3 regions of the Streptomyces sp. NPDC001828 genome follow, and region 1 is predicted to be linked to each of the others. Evidence: predicted binding sites of a transcription regulator. Region 1 holds the regulator's gene; each other region holds the start of a gene.
The links. The regulator HrcA, encoded in region 1, represses chaperone genes, less so after heat shock. The targets are predictions, from matches to a motif close to TTNGCACTCNGNNNNNCNGAGTGCNAA.

Region 1 (5,443 bases):
GGTAGCCCGCCGGGGCGTACGGTCCGTGCTCGCGCATGAAACGGTTCATCAGGCCCCGCGCGGGCCGCCCGGAGAACGCCCGCGTCAACTCCGTACGCACGAAGAGGGGGTTGGTGAGGGCCTGCTTGTGCAGCACGTTGGCACCGGACTCCGGGCACACCAGGAACGCCGTGCCCAGCTGGGCCGCGGACGCGCCCGCCGCGAGCACCGCCGCGATCCCCGCGCCGCGCATCAGGCCGCCCGTCGCCACGATCGGCAGCTGCACCGCCTCGCGGACGAGTCCGATCAGGGTGAGCAGGCCGATGCCGGAGCCGCCGGCCTCCGGGTCGTCCCGGTGGGTGCCCTGGTGGCCGCCCGCCTCGACGCCCTGCACACACACCGCGTCCGCCCCCGACCACTGCGCGACCTGAGCCTCCTGGGGCGTGGTCACGGTGACGATCGTGTACGTGCCGGCCTTCGCGAAGGCGTCGAGGGTGGCCCGCTGGGGGCAGCCGAAGGTGAACGAGACGACCGGGACCGGGTCTTCGCGCAGGATGGCCAGCTTGGCCTCGTAGTTGTCGTCGCCGCCGGAGTCCGCGTCGCCCAGCGGGGTCTCGTACCAGGAGGCCTCGCCCGCCAGCTGGTGGCGGTAGACCTCGATGGCGGCGGGGTCGGTGTGCGGCTCCTGCGGCATGAACAGGTTGACGCCGAAGGGCTGGCCGGTCAGCCCGCGCACCTGCTTGATCTCCTGGTACATGCCGTCGGCGGTCTTGTATCCGGCGGCCAGGAAGCCGAGCCCCCCGGCCTCGGAGACGGCCGCGGCCAGCGCCGGACCGGAGGCGCCGCCCGCCATCGGCGCCTGCACGATCGGATACCGGCAGAGATCGGTCAAAGCCATGCCCGCATCGTGCCACGGCGTAGCTCCCGTACCGAATCGCCTCTTCCGTCCGGGGTGGTGAGGCCCGTCACGTGTCCGGTACACGGACACCGCGGAGAACGCGGAAGGGGCCACGGGGAGAATCCCGTGGCCCCTTCCGCACGGCCCGGAGGCCGTTCACGGCTCGGCCTAGCGGCCGTTGAAAGCGTCCTTCAGGCGGGAGAACAGGCCCTGCTGGCCGGGCTGGAACTGGCCCGTGGGCCGCTCCTCGCCACGGAGCTTGGCCAGCTGGCGCAGCAGGTCCTCCTGCTGGGGGTCCAGCTTGCTCGGGGTCAGGACCTCGACGTGCACGATGAGGTCGCCCCGGCCGCCGCCGCGCAGATGCGTGATGCCGCGGGTGTGCAGCGGGATGGACTGGCCGGACTGGGTGCCCGGGCGGATGTCCACCTCCTCCATGCCGTCCAGCGTCTGGAGCGGCACCTTGGTGCCGAGCGAGGCGGCCGTCATCGGGATGGTGACCGTGCAGTGCAGGTCGTCGCCACGGCGCTGGAACACGTCGTGCGGCAGCTCGTGGATCTCCACGTACAGGTCGCCGGCGGGGCCGCCGCCGGGGCCGACCTCGCCCTCGCCCGCGAGCTGGATCCGGGTGCCGTTGTCGACACCGGCCGGGATCTTCACGGTGAGGGTGCGCCGCGAGCGGATGCGGCCGTCGCCCGCGCACTCCGGGCACGGGGTGGGGACGACGGTGCCGAAGCCCTGGCACTGGGGACAGGGCCGGGAGGTCATGACCTGGCCCAGGAAGGACCGGGTGACCTGGGACACCTCGCCGCGACCGCGACACATGTCACAGGTCTGCGCGGAGGTGCCGGGGGCCGCGCCCTCGCCCGAACAGGTCGTGCACACCACGGCGGTGTCGACCTGGATCTCCTTGGTGGTGCCGAAGGCCGCCTCGTTGAGGTCGATCTCCAGGCGGATCATGGCGTCCTGGCCACGGCGGGTGCGCGAGCGCGGGCCGCGCTGCGATGCCGTGCCGAAGAAGGCGTCCATGATGTCCGAGAAGTTGCCGAATCCGCCCGCGCCGAAGCCGCCGGCTCCGCCGCCGCCCGACGACGACAGCGGGTCCCCGCCGAGGTCGTAGACCTGCTTCTTCTGCGGGTCCGACAGGACCTCGTACGCGGCGTTGATCTCCTTGAAGCGCTCCTGCGTCTTCGGGTCCGGATTCACATCCGGGTGGAGTTCGCGTGCGAGGCGCCGGAACGCCTTCTTGATCTCGTCCTGTGATGCGTCGCGGCGCACGCCGAGTACGGCGTAGTAGTCCGTGGCCACTTACGACTCCGCCAGGATCTGTCCGACGTAACGTGCCACTGCGCGTACCGCTCCCATCGTTCCGGGGTAATCCATGCGGGTCGGTCCGACCACGCCGAGTTTGGCGACCGCCTCGCCGCCGGAACCGTAGCCGACCGAGACGACGGACGTGGAGTTCAGTCCCTCGTGGGCGTTGTTCTCGTGCCCGATGCGTACGGTCATGCCCGATTCCTTGGCCTCGCCGAGCAGCTTGAGGAGCACAACCTGCTCCTCGAGTGCTTCCAGCACCGGCCGGATGGTCAGCGGGAAGTCGTGTCCGAAGCGGGTGAGATTGGCGGTGCCGCCGATCATCAACCGCTCCTCGGTCTCTTCGACCAGGGTTTCGAGGAGGGTGGCGAGGACCGTCGAAACGGTTCCTCGGTCCTCCGGTTCGAAGGACTCCGGCAGGTCCTGCACGAGCTGCGGCACGTCCGCGAAGCGGCGCCCCACGACCCTCGCGTTGAGCCGGGCCCTCAGGTCCGCCAGCGCGGCCTCGCCGAACGGCGCCGGGCAGTCGACCATGCGCTGCTCGACCCGCCCGGTGTCCGTGATCAGCACCAGCATCAGCCGGGCCGCCGCGAGTGAGAGAAGCTCCACATGCCGCACCGTGGACCGCGTCAGCGACGGGTACTGGACGACCGCCACCTGCCGGGTCAGCTGCGCGAGCAGCCGCACCGTACGGGCCACGACGTCGTCCAGGTCGACCGCGCTGTCCAGGAAGTTCTGGATCGCGCGGCGCTCCGGCGAGGACAGGGGCTTGACGCCCGCGAGCCGGTCGACGAAGAGGCGGTAGCCCTTGTCCGTCGGGATCCGGCCGGCGCTGGTGTGGGGCTGGGCGATGAAGCCCTCCTCCTCCAGGACGGCCATGTCATTGCGCACGGTCGCCGGGGAGACGCCGAGCGCGTGGCGCTCGGTGAGGGCCTTGGAGCCCACCGGTTCCTCGGTGCCGACGTAGTCCTGGACGATGGCGCGCAGCACCTCGAGCCTGCGTTCACTGAGCATCGCGCACACCTCCAGTTGCCGTCCGTTTGGCACTCACTGTGTTCGAGTGCCAGCAATCCCCCGGCCAGTGTACGGCCGACCGGTACGCCCCTAGCAAGGGCGGCCGACCACGCTACCGTGCGACGTCCCCCGTCGAATGCGGATAGCGTCGCGGCATGGACGTCAGTTGGGAAGAGTTCGGCTGGGAGCGGCTGGGTGACGGGGTCGGGCGCAGACGCCTGCCCGGCTGGGACGCCACGGCCGCGCTGGTCGCCGGCGAGAGCGCGCTCCTGCTGTGCGACACCGGCGCGACGCTGCGCGAGGGCGCCGGACTCCGGGCCCAGGCGGAGGCCCTCTTCGGCCGCCGTGTGACCCACATCGCGCTCAGCCATCCGCACTTCGACCACGTCCTGGGCACCGCGGCCTTCGCCGGGGCCGAGGTGTACGCGGCGGTCGGCATCGAGCGGGCCCTGGCCGGCGACGAGCTGCGCTCGGACGCGGTGCGTCACGGAGTGTCCGCCGAGGAGGCGGCCGAGGCGGCCGATCTGCTGGTGCTGCCGCGCCACGCGGTGAGCGGGGAGTGGACGCTCGACCTGGGCGGCCGTCAGGTGCTGCTCGCCAACGTGGGCCCCGGGCACAGCGGACACGACCTCGCGGTCCTGGTTCCCGCGACCGGCGGCTTTCCGGAGATCGTCTTCTGCGGCGACCTCATCGAGGAGTCGGGCGAGCCCCAGGCGGGCCCCGACGCGGTGACCTCCCGCTGGCCGGCCGCCCTTGACCGGCTGCTCTCGCTCGGCGGCGAGGGCGCGGTGTACGTGCCGGGGCACGGGGCGGTGGTGGACGCGGCGTTCGTCCGCGCCCAGCGGGAGCGACTCGCGGCGCGCTTCGGGGTGTCGTAGCGGCGCCATGCCGATCTGCCCCGGGGCGCCCGTTCGTCGCGGCCGCCGCGAATAATGGGGCCATGCGCAGCTACAGCCCTGATCTCACGCCCCCTTGGAAGAAGAAGCAGGCTCCTGCTCCCGAGGTGCCTGCCGAGACCGACCTCGTCGTGGAGGAGGTCTCCACGGGATTCTGCGGGGCGGTGATCCGCTGCGAGAAGACGGCCGAGGGGCCGACGGTCACCCTTGAGGACCGCTTCGGCAAGCACCGCGTCTTCCCGCTCGCGCCGCGCGGCTTCCTCCTGGAGGGCAAGGTCGTCACCCTCGTACGCCCCTCCGCGGCCGCCCCGCCGCGTCCCGCGCGTACCGCCTCCGGCTCGGTGGCCGTGCCGGGGGCGCGGGCCCGGGTGGCGCGGGCCGGGCGGATCTACGTCGAGGGGCGGCACGACGCGGAGCTCGTGGAGCGGGTGTGGGGTGACGACCTGCGCATCGAGGGCGTGGTCGTCGAGTACCTGGAGGGCATCGACGACCTTCCCGCGATCGTGGCGGAGTTCGCCCCGGGGCCCGACGCGCGTCTCGGGGTCCTGGTGGACCACCTGGTCCCGGGCTCGAAGGAGTCCCGTATCGCGTCGTCCGTGACGCATCCGGACGTGCTGGTCGTCGGGCACCCCTACATCGACGTGTGGGAGGCGGTGAAGCCGGCGTCCGTGGGGATCGCGGGGTGGCCGGTGGTGCCGCGGGGGCAGGACTGGAAGACGGGGGTGTGCCGGGCCCTGGGGTGGCCCGAGAACACGGGGGCCGCGTGGCAGCGGATCCTTTCGGGGGTGCGGTCGTACCGGGACCTGGATCCGTCCCTGCTCGGCTCGGTGGAGCACCTGATCGACTTCGTCACGGCCCCGTAGGTCCTCAGCCCGGCCCCCTCAGTCCACCAGGTCCCGGACCACCGCATCGGCCAGCAGCCGACCCCGCAGGGTCAGCACCGCCCGCCCCGCCGCGAAGGCGGAGGGTTCCAGCAGGCCCCCCTCCACCGCGTCCCGCGCCGCCGCGAGGCCCGCCGGGTTCAGGAGGGTCAGGGGGCAGCCCTCGCGGAGGCGGAGTTCGAGGAGGATGCGTTCGACCCGGCGGTCCTCCGGGGACAGGAGTTCCCGGCCCGCGCCGGGAGAGCGGCCGGACGCCAGGGCCGCCGCGTACGCACCGGGGTGCTTGACGTTCCACCAGCGCACCCCGCCCACGTGGCTGTGGGCGCCCGGGCCGGCCCCCCACCAGTCCGCGCCGCGCCAGTACAGCTCGTTGTGCAGGCAGCGGCCCGCCTCGGTGGTGGCCCAGTTCGAGACCTCGTACCAGGAGTACCCGGCCGCGCCGAGGACCTCGTCCGCGATCAGGT
Region 2 (5,443 bases), on a different contig from region 1:
TGAGGATCAGCCCTGAGTACGACCTGAGCAAGGCCACGTGGCACAAGTCCAGCTACAGCGGAGCGAGCGGCGGCGACTGCCTGGAGATGGCCCGCTGGCAGAAGTCCAGCTACAGCGGTGGCGACGGCGGCAACTGCCTTGAGGTGGGCCGTTGGCGCAAGTCGACGCACAGCGGCGGCAGCGGCGGCGACTGCCTCGAAGTCAGGGACGACGTACCGCACATCGTCCCGGTCCGGGACTCGAAGACCGCCCCCCACGGCCCGACGCTCGTGTTCCGAGCCGGGGCGTGGTCGGCCTTCATCGCGGACGTGAAGGGATCCAACGCGGCAGCCTGAGAACGCAGTTCACCAAGACGGGCCGGTCACCTCCCCGAGGTGGCCGGCTCGTTGCGCATACGGCTCGAAGCTCACGCGCCGGACGCCGAGCCGTGCTGGAAATCGAATGGGTGGAGGGCACTCCGAACGCGTCCGAGCCCACGCCGCCCAGGCCCGCGCGGCAGCGACGTGCCGGTCCGAAAGGACTCCGGCGTGACCATGCGGCCCATCCGTGCGCGTAGCGGGGCACGATATAGGGGGAAGAGGCGCGAAGCCATGACCCCCAGCACCACCAAGGGGCCGCGCCCAAGGGGTCAAGTCCCCTGCCCTGTGCCCTACTTCGTCGACCTCAGCGTGATCCCCCCGTTGCCACTGGTCAGGCTCAGGTGGTGAGGGGCGGAGGGGTCGTCGGGTATGCCCAGCGTTTTGTGGCCGTGGCCGGTCTGGGCGGTGACGCGGTAGGGGGCGGGCGGGGCCGTCACCGTGATGCTGCCGTTGGAGGTCTGGGCCGTGACGTCCTGGGCGGTGTCGGGGGTGAGGGAGATCGAGCCGTTGGACGCCATGGCCGTCGTGCCCGTGCCCTTCAGGCCGTTCGCGTCGATCGAGCCGTTGCTCGTGCGGATGTCGACCGGTCCCGTCGCGCCCCGTACCTTCACCGCGCCGTCGCTCGTGGACACCCGCACCTGGCCGACCGAGGACAGGCTCAGCCCGCCCGCCTTGGTGGAGCCGGTGACCGGGATTCCGGCCGGGACGTCCACCGTGTAGTCGACCGAGCAGCGGCCCTCGCAGCCGCCGAGGACCAGCACGCCGTCCTCCACGCGGTACGTCGATCCCGTCGGCTTCGTCTTGCCCCGGTAGGTGACCTCGCGGTGCACGGACACCTTGGTGAGGCCCTGCTTGCCGCGCACCCGGAAGCCGTCCGACTTCCCGTCGATGCGTACCGCGGTGATCTTGTCCTTGACGCTGCTGTCGTCCTTGAACGTCTGGTCGTCCAGCGGGCCGCACGCGCCGAGCGCGCCGGCCGCGAGGACGGTCAGGGTCACGGCTGCGACGGAGCGGATCCGCAGTCGTGTGCTGGTCATGAAAGTCCCCCGGGTTGATGCGAGTTGGGGCGGTCAGGGCCCCTCTGATCACCAAGCTAGCCCCGCTCGCGTACCCGCACCATGGAGCCAGCACCACCTTCGGAGTTCGGAATTTCCCAGCCTCCCGGGTTCGGAAATGCCCCCCGAGGTCCCGAGGCAGGTGCCGAGGCCCGGAAACGCCCGAGGGCGGCACCCCTGTGATGGGGATGCCGCCCTCGGCGTACAGCTACCTACATGGAGCTACCGATCCTGGACGGATCAGAAGTCCATGTCACCGCCCGGCATGCCGCCCGGAGCGGCCGCGGCGGCCTTCTCCGGCTTGTCGGCGATGACGGCCTCGGTGGTGAGGAAGAGCGCCGCGATGGAGGCGGCGTTCTGCAGCGCGGAGCGCGTGACCTTCGCCGGGTCGATGATGCCCTCGGCGATCATGTCGACGTACTCACCGGTCGCGGCGTTGAGGCCGTGGCCGACGGGCAGGTTGCGCACCTTCTCGACGATGACGCCACCCTCGAGACCACCGTTGACGGCGATCTGCTTGAGCGGGGCCTCCAGGGCCAGCTTCACGGCCTTGGCGCCGGTCGCCTCGTCACCCTCGAGCTCGAGCTTCTCGAACACCGCGGAGGCCTGGAGCAGGGCCACGCCACCACCGGCGACGATGCCCTCTTCGACGGCCGCCTTCGCGTTGCGGACGGCGTCCTCGATGCGGTGCTTGCGCTCCTTGAGCTCGACCTCGGTCGCGGCACCGGCCTTGATGACCGCAACACCGCCGGCGAGCTTCGCCAGGCGCTCCTGCAGCTTCTCGCGGTCGTAGTCGCTGTCCGAGTTCTCGATCTCGGCGCGGATCTGGTTGACGCGACCCTGGACCTGGTCGCTGTCGCCGGAGCCGTCGACGATCGTCGTCTCGTCCTTGGTGATGACGACCTTGCGGGCGCGGCCGAGCAGGTCGAGACCGGCGTTCTCCAGCTTGAGGCCGACCTCCTCGGAGATGACGGTGCCGCCCGTGAGGATGGCGATGTCACCGAGCATGGCCTTGCGGCGGTCGCCGAAGCCCGGGGCCTTGACGGCGACGGACTTGAAGGTGCCACGGATCTTGTTGACGACCAGGGTCGACAGGGCCTCGCCCTCGACGTCCTCGGCGATGATCAGCAGCGGCTTGCCGGACTGCATGACCTTCTCGAGGAGCGGCAGCAGGTCCTTGACCGAGCTGATCTTCGAGTTGACGATCAGGATGTACGGGTCGTCGAGCGACGCCTCCATACGCTCCATGTCGGTGGCGAAGTACGCCGAGATGTAGCCCTTGTCGAAGCGCATGCCCTCGGTGAGCTCGAGCTCGAGACCGAAGGTCTGCGACTCCTCGACCGTGATGACGCCTTCCTTGCCGACCTTGTCCATCGCCTCGGCGATGAGCTCGCCGATCTGGGTGTCGGCGGCGGAGATGGAGGCCGTAGAAGCGATCTGCTCCTTGGTCTCGACATCCTTGGCCTGCTCCAGGAGGGCGGCGGAGACGGCCTCGACGGCCTTCTCGATGCCGCGCTTCAGGGCCATGGGGTTGGCGCCGGCGGCGACGTTGCGCAGACCCTCGCGCACCAGGGCCTGGGCGAGGACGGTCGCGGTGGTCGTTCCGTCACCGGCGACGTCGTCCGTCTTCTTGGCGACTTCCTTGACCAGCTCGGCGCCGATCTTCTCGTACGGGTCCTCGAGCTCGATCTCCTTGGCGATGGAAACACCATCGTTGGTGATCGTGGGGGCGCCCCACTTCTTCTCGAGGACGACGTTGCGGCCCTTGGGGCCGAGGGTGACCTTGACGGCGTCGGCGAGCTGGTTCATCCCGCGCTCGAGACCGCGCCGTGCCTCCTCGTCGAACGCGATGATCTTGGCCATGTGAAGTGGTCCTCCCGGACAGGGGTGGCGTTCTTCGTGGATCGCGCCGGTGCCCGCGACGGACGGCCTGCAGCCCTTGTGGTTCCTTGCCCCACCCGGCCTGCGGACCTCACTGACCCGATCCAAGTTCTGTCACTCTCACTGGGAGAGTGCTAAGCCCAATGATTAGCACTCGGCCCCTGCGAGTGCAAGCGAGTCTCTTGAAACGGACCCCTGCGCGTAGGGGTGCCGGGCGGTCCCCGGCGGCCTGTCGGCGGTCGGCGCCCCGGGACGCTTGAAGGGGGCCACCCTCACGGGTGGCCCCCTTCAAGTCTGCTTGCGTCGGTGGTCGATCGCGCCGAGATCAGACGGCGAGCTTGACCATGTCCGCCTGCGGACCCTTCTGGCCCTGCGAGATCTCGAACTCGACTCGCTGACCTTCTTCAAGGGTGCGGTAACCGTCCATCTGGATCGCGCTGTAGTGGACGAAAACATCCGCACCACCGTCGACCGCGATGAAGCCGTACCCCTTCTCCGCGTTGAACCACTTGACGGTGCCCTGAGCCATGCCTAACTCCCCTATTACTGGCCCTTGCACGGGACCACACTTCGCGGACCCGGGTCAGACCTGCACCCTCCGACAGGAGAGGGTGTGCGCCGGAACGCGTCGACCGCGGCTGAATGTATCTGCCCAACTGCCCTCTGCAACAGGTCAATCGGACGAGAATTCCGGGCACGCACGGGGAGCGGAATGCCATTTATTCTGCGTTCCGGGGCAAGTCGGGCCGGGCAAAGCGCACTTAAGGCGCAAAGGGCTCTCACACTTTGACCCCATGTTGTCGCGTTCTCATATGCACTTGGCACTCGAAGCGAAGGGGCTTCCCCAACTGTACCCCGCTCAACCATGTTGAATTGCCCCCTCCGCTTCTCGTGCGGAGGGGGCAACTCAGGCGCAACTCGCGGTCAACTCCGAGTACGGCCCGGGTTAAACGCGGAGCGGGTCAGCCGCCCGCGACCGCCGGGATGATCGAGACGCCGGCGCCCTCGGGCGTGGCGGTCTCCAGGCCCTGCTCGAAGCGCACGTCGTCGTCGTTGACGTAGACGTTGACGAAGCGGCGCAGCTTTCCCTGGTCGTCCAGGACGCGCGCGGCGATGCCCGCGTGGTTCTTCTCCAGGTCGGCGATGACCTCGGCGAGGGTGGCGCCCTCGGCGGCGACCTCGGACTTGCCGCCCGTGTAGGTGCGCAGGATCGTGGGGATGCGGACGTTCACGCTCATGGTTCGGTGCTCCTAGTCGATCGGCAGTGGCTCAGTGGGCGAGGCCCGCGTCGCGGAAGGCGTCCAGGCTCGGGCGGATGGTCGCGGTCGCCTGGGACGTGGCGGCCACGGCGTCCAGCGTCTTGAGCCCGTCACCGGTGTTGAGGACGACGGTGGTGAGGGACGGGTCGAGCAGACCGGCCTCGATGAGCTTCTTGGTGACGCCGACCGTCACACCGCCCGCGGTCTCCGCGAAGATGCCCTCGGTGCGGGCGAGCAGCTTGATGGCGTCGACGATCTGCTCGTCGTCGACGTCCTCCACCGCGCCGCCGGTACGGCGCGCGATGTCCAGGACGTACGGGCCGTCCGCCGGGTTGCCGATGGCGAGCGACTTGGCGATGGTGTCCGGCTTCTGCGGGCGCACGACGTCGTGCCCGGCCTTGAAGGCGGTGGACACCGGGGAGCAGCCCTCGGCCTGGGCGCCGAAGATCTTGTACGGCTTGTCCTCGACGAGGCCGAGCTTGATCAGCTCCTGGAGCCCCTTGTCGATCTTGGTGAGCTGGGAGCCGGAGGCGATCGGGATGACCAGCTGGTCCGGCAGCCGCCAGCCGAGCTGCTCGCAGATCTCGTACGCCAGCGTCTTGGAACCCTCGCCGTAGTAGGGGCGCAGGTTGACGTTGACGAAGCCCCAGCCCTCGCCCAGCGGGTCGCCGATGAGCTCGGAGCAGAAGCGGTTCACGTCGTCGTAGTTGCCCTCGATGCCGACGAGCTCGCCGCCGTACACCGCGGCCATGACGACCTTGCCCTGCTCCAGGTCGTGCGGGATGAACACGCAGGAGCGGAAGCCGGCCCGGGCCGCGGCGGCGCCGACCGCGCCGGCGAGGTTTCCGGTGGAGGAGCAGGAGAGCGTGGTGAAGCCGAAGGCGCGGGC
Region 3 (5,443 bases), on a different contig from region 1:
CGCACAGCACGAGCACGACGGCGCAGGCGGCGAGCGTCCGCACCAGGCGCATCGGGCCGGAGCGCTTCCTGCGGCGGTCGGTGCGGCTGCGGCTCGGTCGGCGGGTCCTTCGACGGTGGCTCACGCCGACCGATCCTCGGCCCCGGGCGCTGAAGGAAACCTGAGGGTCCTGAAGACCCCTTCAGGAACGCGGGTGCGGCTCGGGCCGGCCCGGCAGCCGCACGGTGAACGTGGCACCCGGGCCCGCCCCGGCCGTCAGCTCGCCGCCGTGGGCCCGGGCGATCTCGCGGGCGATCGCGAGCCCCAGCCCGGTGCCGCCGCTCTCCCGGGCCCGGGCCGCGTCCAGCCGTACGAACCGCTCGAAGATCCGGGACCGGTCGGCGGCCGGGACGCCGGGCCCGTCGTCGGTGACTTCCAGGACCGCCTCGTCCCCGTCCCGCCAGGCCCGCACCCGTACCCCGGTACGGGCGTGCCGCACCGCGTTGTCGACGAGGTTGGCCAGCATCCGCTCCAGCTGGGCGGGGTCGCCGCGCACCGGCACGGGCGCGTCGGCGGCCGGCTCGACCGGGACCCGGGCCGCGCGGCGGCGGGCGGTGTCCTCGGCGGCGAGCAGCGCGAGGTCGACGGGCTCGGCCAACGGCTGCGGATGGGCGTCGAGGCGGGCCAGGAGCAGGAGGTCGGCGGCGATCCGCTGGAGCCGCTCGGTGTCGTCGAGCGCGGCCCGCACCGACGCCAAGTCCGGTGCGGCGAGGGCGACTTCGAGCCGCGAGCGGACCGCGGCGATCGGGTTGCGCAGCTCGTGGGAGGCGTCGGCGACGAACTCGCGCTGGCGGACGTGGGCCTGTTCGAGGCGGTCGAGGGTGGCGTTCACGGTCCGCGCGAGCAGCGCGATCTCGTCGCCGCCGCCGGGGTCCGGGACCCGCCGGTCCAGTTCGCTCGAGCGGACCTCGGCGAGCTCGGTACGGATCGAGGTCACCGGGCGCAGCGCGAGCCCGGTGCCGGCCCAGGCGATGGCGGCGGCGAGCGCGATCAGCGGCGGGGCGCTGGCGAGCAGGGCCCAGCCGATGGCGCCGGTCGCGTCGTCGACGTCGCTGAGCACGGTCGTTCCGTACACATAGCTCGCGGGGCCGCCGGGCAGCTGGGCGCGGACGACGACGGCGACCTCGTGGCGCCCGCCCTCGTTCAGCGTCCGCGACGCCGAGTCCTCGCCCTCGGGCGGGCGGAATCCGGCCAACTCCGGTGCGGCGCCGGACTCCTGGCTCGCCGCGGTCACCCGGCCGTGCTCGTCCAGGACCATGACCAGGTCGACGCCGCCGTCGGGCGGGGGCAGCAGCGGCCGTACGGTTCCGGTGTCGACCTGGGCCGCGACCTTGCGGGCGGCCAGCTCGGTGCGGCCCGTGGTGTTGTCGAGCAGGTTGGAGCGCAGCACGATGTAGAGCCAGATCCCGCCCGCGGCGAGCAGCAGCGCCATCGCGAGGGCGGCGGCCGCTGCGACCTTCCCGCGGACCGTCCTCGGCAGCAGCCGCCTCAGCCGGTGGCGCGGCGGCTCAGCCGCCATCGGGGGACATCCGGTAGCCGACGCCGTGCACGGTCAGGATCGATCGACGGCCGAACGGAGAATCGATCTTCTTTCGGAGCGAGGAGACATAGACCTCGACGATGTTCGGATCGATCCCGCCGTCCGCGCCCGCGCCGCTGTCCCAGACCTCGTCCAGGACGTGCTGCTTGGAGACGGCCCGGCCCGGCTCGGCCATCAGGCAGGCGAGGACGGCCAGTTCGCGGGCGGTCAGCTCGATCTCCCGATCGCCGCGCCGGCAGCGCCGGGCGCCGGGGTCGAGGGTGAGGTCGCCGGCCTGGAGCGGCCCCGGGCGCTCGGCTCCGGCCCGCCGGCCGAGCGCCCGCAGCCGGGCGAGCAGCACCACGAACGAGAAGGGCTTGGTCAGATAGTCGTCGGCCCCCGAGTCGAGCCCGTCGGCCTCGTCGTACTCGCCGTCCTTGGCGGTCAGCATCAGGACCGGGGTGAGGTCGCCCAGCCCGCGCATCCGGCGGCAGATCTCGTAGCCGCTGAGTCCCGGCAGCATCAGATCGAGCACGACGACGTCGTATCCGCCGGTGAGCGCGAGGTCGAGTCCCCGGTGGCCGTCGTGCGCGAGGTCGACCCAGTGCCCCTCGGCGGAGATGCCCCGACGCAGCGAGTCGGCGAGCCCGGTTTCGTCCTCGACGACCAGAATGCGCATGCCGTCCAGGGTCACACAGGTCCCGGGGGAGCCCGAGGGTTCCGCCGCGGCGGTGGCAGATTGGCACTCCGCTTGACCGAGTGCTAATCGCCGTCCTAGTCTCGCTTCTGGCACTCCCCACCGGAGAGTGCCAAGTAGCGACGGGCAGGTCCGGCACCCGCGACGACGGATCCACCTGGTCGCCACCCCAGACAGTTAACCCCGTGAGATCTCCGAAGGGGGAGACCGGATCGTGACGACCGCCAGCTCCAAGGTTGCCATCAAGCCGCTCGAGGACCGCATTGTGGTCCAGCCGCTCGACGCCGAGCAGACCACGGCCTCCGGCCTGGTCATTCCGGACACCGCCAAGGAGAAGCCCCAGGAGGGCGTCGTCCTGGCCGTGGGTCCGGGCCGCTTCGAGAACGGCGAGCGCCTGCCGCTCGACGTCAGCACCGGCGACATCGTGCTGTACAGCAAGTACGGCGGCACCGAGGTGAAGTACAACGGCGAGGAGTACCTCGTCCTCTCGGCCCGCGACGTGCTCGCGATCATCGAGAAGTAATTCACTGAAGTACGCGAGTACTTCGAGTTCGAAGCGAATGCTTTGAGAGCTGCGCCCCTGGTCACCCCGCTGATTGCCGGGCGGCGAGGGGCGCAGTGTCATTAACCCGAGTTTTCGAGAGGGCTGAACCGCTCCCATGGCGAAGATCCTGAAGTTCGACGAGGACGCCCGTCGCGCCCTTGAGCGCGGCGTCAACAAGCTTGCCGACACCGTCAAGGTGACGATCGGTCCCAAGGGCCGCAACGTCGTCATCGACAAGAAGTTCGGCGCCCCCACCATCACCAACGACGGTGTCACCATCGCGCGCGAGGTCGAGCTCGACGACCCGTACGAGAACCTGGGCGCCCAGCTCGTCAAGGAGGTGGCGACCAAGACCAACGACATCGCGGGTGACGGCACCACCACCGCGACCGTCCTGGCGCAGGCGCTGGTCCGCGAGGGTCTGCGCAACGTCGCCGCCGGCGCCTCCCCGGCCGCCCTGAAGAAGGGCATCGACGCCGCGGTCAAGGCCGTCTCCGAGGAGCTCCTCGCGACCGCCCGTCCGATCGAGGACAAGACCGACATCGCCGCCGTCGCCGCGCTGTCCGCCCAGGACAAGCAGATCGGCGAGCTCATCGCCGAGGCCATGGACAAGGTCGGCAAGGACGGTGTCATCACCGTCGAGGAGTCCAACACCTTCGGTGTGGAGCTCGAGTTCACCGAGGGCATGGCCTTCGACAAGGGCTACCTCTCGCACTACATGGTCACCGACCAGGAGCGTATGGAGGCCGTCCTCGACGACCCGTACATCCTGATCAACCAGGGCAAGATCTCCTCGATCCAGGACCTGCTGCCGCTCCTGGAGAAGGTCATCCAGGCCGGCGCCTCCAAGCCGCTCCTGATCATCGCCGAGGACGTCGAGGGCGAGGCGCTCTCCACCCTGGTCGTCAACAAGATCCGCGGCACGTTCAACGCCGTGGCCGTCAAGGCCCCGGGCTTCGGCGACCGCCGCAAGGCCATGCTGCAGGACATCGCCACCCTCACCGGTGCGACCGTCATCGCCGAAGAGGTCGGCCTCAAGCTCGACCAGGCCGGCCTTGAGGTGCTCGGCACCGCGCGCCGCGTCACCATCACCAAGGACGACACCACGATCGTCGACGGTGGCGGCAACAGCGGTGACGTCGAGGGCCGTGTCAACCAGATCAAGGCCGAGATCGAGGCCACGGACTCCGACTGGGACCGCGAGAAGCTCCAGGAGCGCCTCGCGAAGCTGGCCGGCGGCGTGTGCGTGATCAAGGTCGGTGCCGCCACCGAGGTCGAGCTCAAGGAGCGCAAGCACCGTCTGGAGGACGCCATCTCCGCGACCCGCGCCGCGGTCGAGGAGGGCATCGTCTCCGGTGGTGGCTCCGCCCTGGTGCACGCCGCCAAGGTCCTCGAGGGCAACCTCGACAAGACCGGCGACGAGGCCACCGGTGTCTCGGTCGTCCGCCGCGCCGTCGTCGAGCCGCTGCGCTGGATCGCCGAGAACGCCGGACTCGAGGGCTACGTCATCACCTCCAAGGTGAGCGAGCTCGACAAGGGCTTCGGCTTCAACGCCGCCACCGGCGAGTACGGCGACCTGGTCAAGGCCGGCGTCATCGACCCGGTCAAGGTCACCCGCTCCGCCCTGGAGAACGCCGCCTCCATCGCGTCCCTGCTGCTCACGACCGAGACCCTGGTCGTCGAGAAGCCGGCCGAGGAAGAGGCCGAGGCCGGTCACGGCCACGGTCACGGCCACTCCCACTGACGTCGCAGACGTCGGGCCCGCAGCACGTGTGAAGGCCCCCGCTCCCGCCGACCAGGCGGGGCGGGGGCCTTTCCCGTCGCGGCAGGTCCCGGCCGCTCAGCCCGCGATGCCCAGCCGCTTCATCAGCCCCAGGGCGTCGTAGTGCCACCAGCCTTCCTGGATCCTGTCGTTCTTGAACCGGAAGATCGTGGTGCCGGTCATGCGGACCTGCTTGCCGGTGGGCGGGATGCCCATGAAGTCGCCCGTGTGGGTGCCGTTCAAGGTCCACAGCGTCACCACGTCGTCGCCCTCGCAGATCTGCCGGTCGAGCTCGAAGGCGAAGTCGAAGGCGGCCCGCCATCCCGTGACGTCGGCGCGGATCCCGTCGGAGCCCACGACCGTGTCCTGCTCCTTGAGGATGTCGTGGTCCGCGTAGTCGGCCGCGAACACCTCGTCGATCGCGTCCAGGTTGCCGCCCGTGGCGATCTCGTGGAAGAAGCGGCGGGCGGTCGTCGCGTTCAACTGGTCGTCGCGTACCACATCCAGGTCCGTGAAGGTGGGCGCGCCGTCGCAGAGCGCCACCATCTCGGCGAAGATCCGGTCGGTCTCCGGGAGCTTCGAGTTCGCCATCGCCTCTTCGTACGAGGGGAATTCGATGATCTCGACGAAGTGGTTCCCGTCGGAGCGGTCCTTGCCGACGAGGCTGTGGGAGGCGGTCCGCCTGCCCTTGGTCGCCGCGACCCAGCGGTCCATGAGCCGGTCCAGGTCACTGAACCGCTCGGTCTTGAAGTCGATCACTTGTGCGAATGTCATGGCTCCTCCCGGCTGGCACTGGCTCGGGGTGCATAAGGTCCATTTTAGTAGTATTAGAACCTTTTATTCCGATGGGAATGCCCCGGCGGCCAGTGGCTGACGCAGGGT

Region 2: the regulator HrcA is predicted to act here: its motif matches at 3,407-3,433, upstream of groL (chaperonin GroEL).
Region 3: the regulator HrcA is predicted to act here: its motif matches at 2,298-2,324, upstream of groES (co-chaperone GroES).

What each region holds. Positions count from the first base shown of each region.
Region 1 covers NZ_JBIATV010000002.1:408,214-413,656, reverse strand. Annotated here, with positions in the region: gene ACFYZA_RS08705 (nitronate monooxygenase) at 1-877, opposite strand, end outside; gene dnaJ (molecular chaperone DnaJ) at 1,046-2,182, opposite strand; gene hrcA (heat-inducible transcriptional repressor HrcA) at 2,183-3,202, opposite strand; gene ACFYZA_RS08690 (MBL fold metallo-hydrolase) at 3,358-4,080, shown strand; gene ACFYZA_RS08685 (DUF3097 domain-containing protein) at 4,143-4,961, shown strand; gene hemW (radical SAM family heme chaperone HemW) at 4,980-5,443, opposite strand, start outside.
Region 2 covers NZ_JBIATV010000016.1:143,542-148,984, forward strand. Annotated here, with positions in the region: gene ACFYZA_RS34755 (helix-turn-helix domain-containing protein) at 1-16, shown strand, start outside; gene ACFYZA_RS34760 (DUF397 domain-containing protein) at 1-335, shown strand, start outside; gene ACFYZA_RS34765 (DUF4097 family beta strand repeat-containing protein) at 650-1,396, opposite strand; gene groL (chaperonin GroEL) at 1,655-3,277, opposite strand; gene ACFYZA_RS34775 (cold-shock protein) at 3,621-3,824, opposite strand; gene ACFYZA_RS34780 (MoaD/ThiS family protein) at 4,258-4,533, opposite strand; gene thrC (threonine synthase) at 4,565-5,443, opposite strand, start outside.
Region 3 covers NZ_JBIATV010000003.1:333,003-338,445, reverse strand. Annotated here, with positions in the region: gene ACFYZA_RS12805 (LCP family protein) at 1-124, opposite strand, end outside; gene ACFYZA_RS12800 (sensor histidine kinase) at 182-1,558, opposite strand; gene ACFYZA_RS12795 (response regulator transcription factor) at 1,548-2,237, opposite strand; gene groES (co-chaperone GroES) at 2,470-2,778, shown strand; gene groL (chaperonin GroEL) at 2,915-4,543, shown strand; gene ACFYZA_RS12780 (ester cyclase) at 4,640-5,335, opposite strand.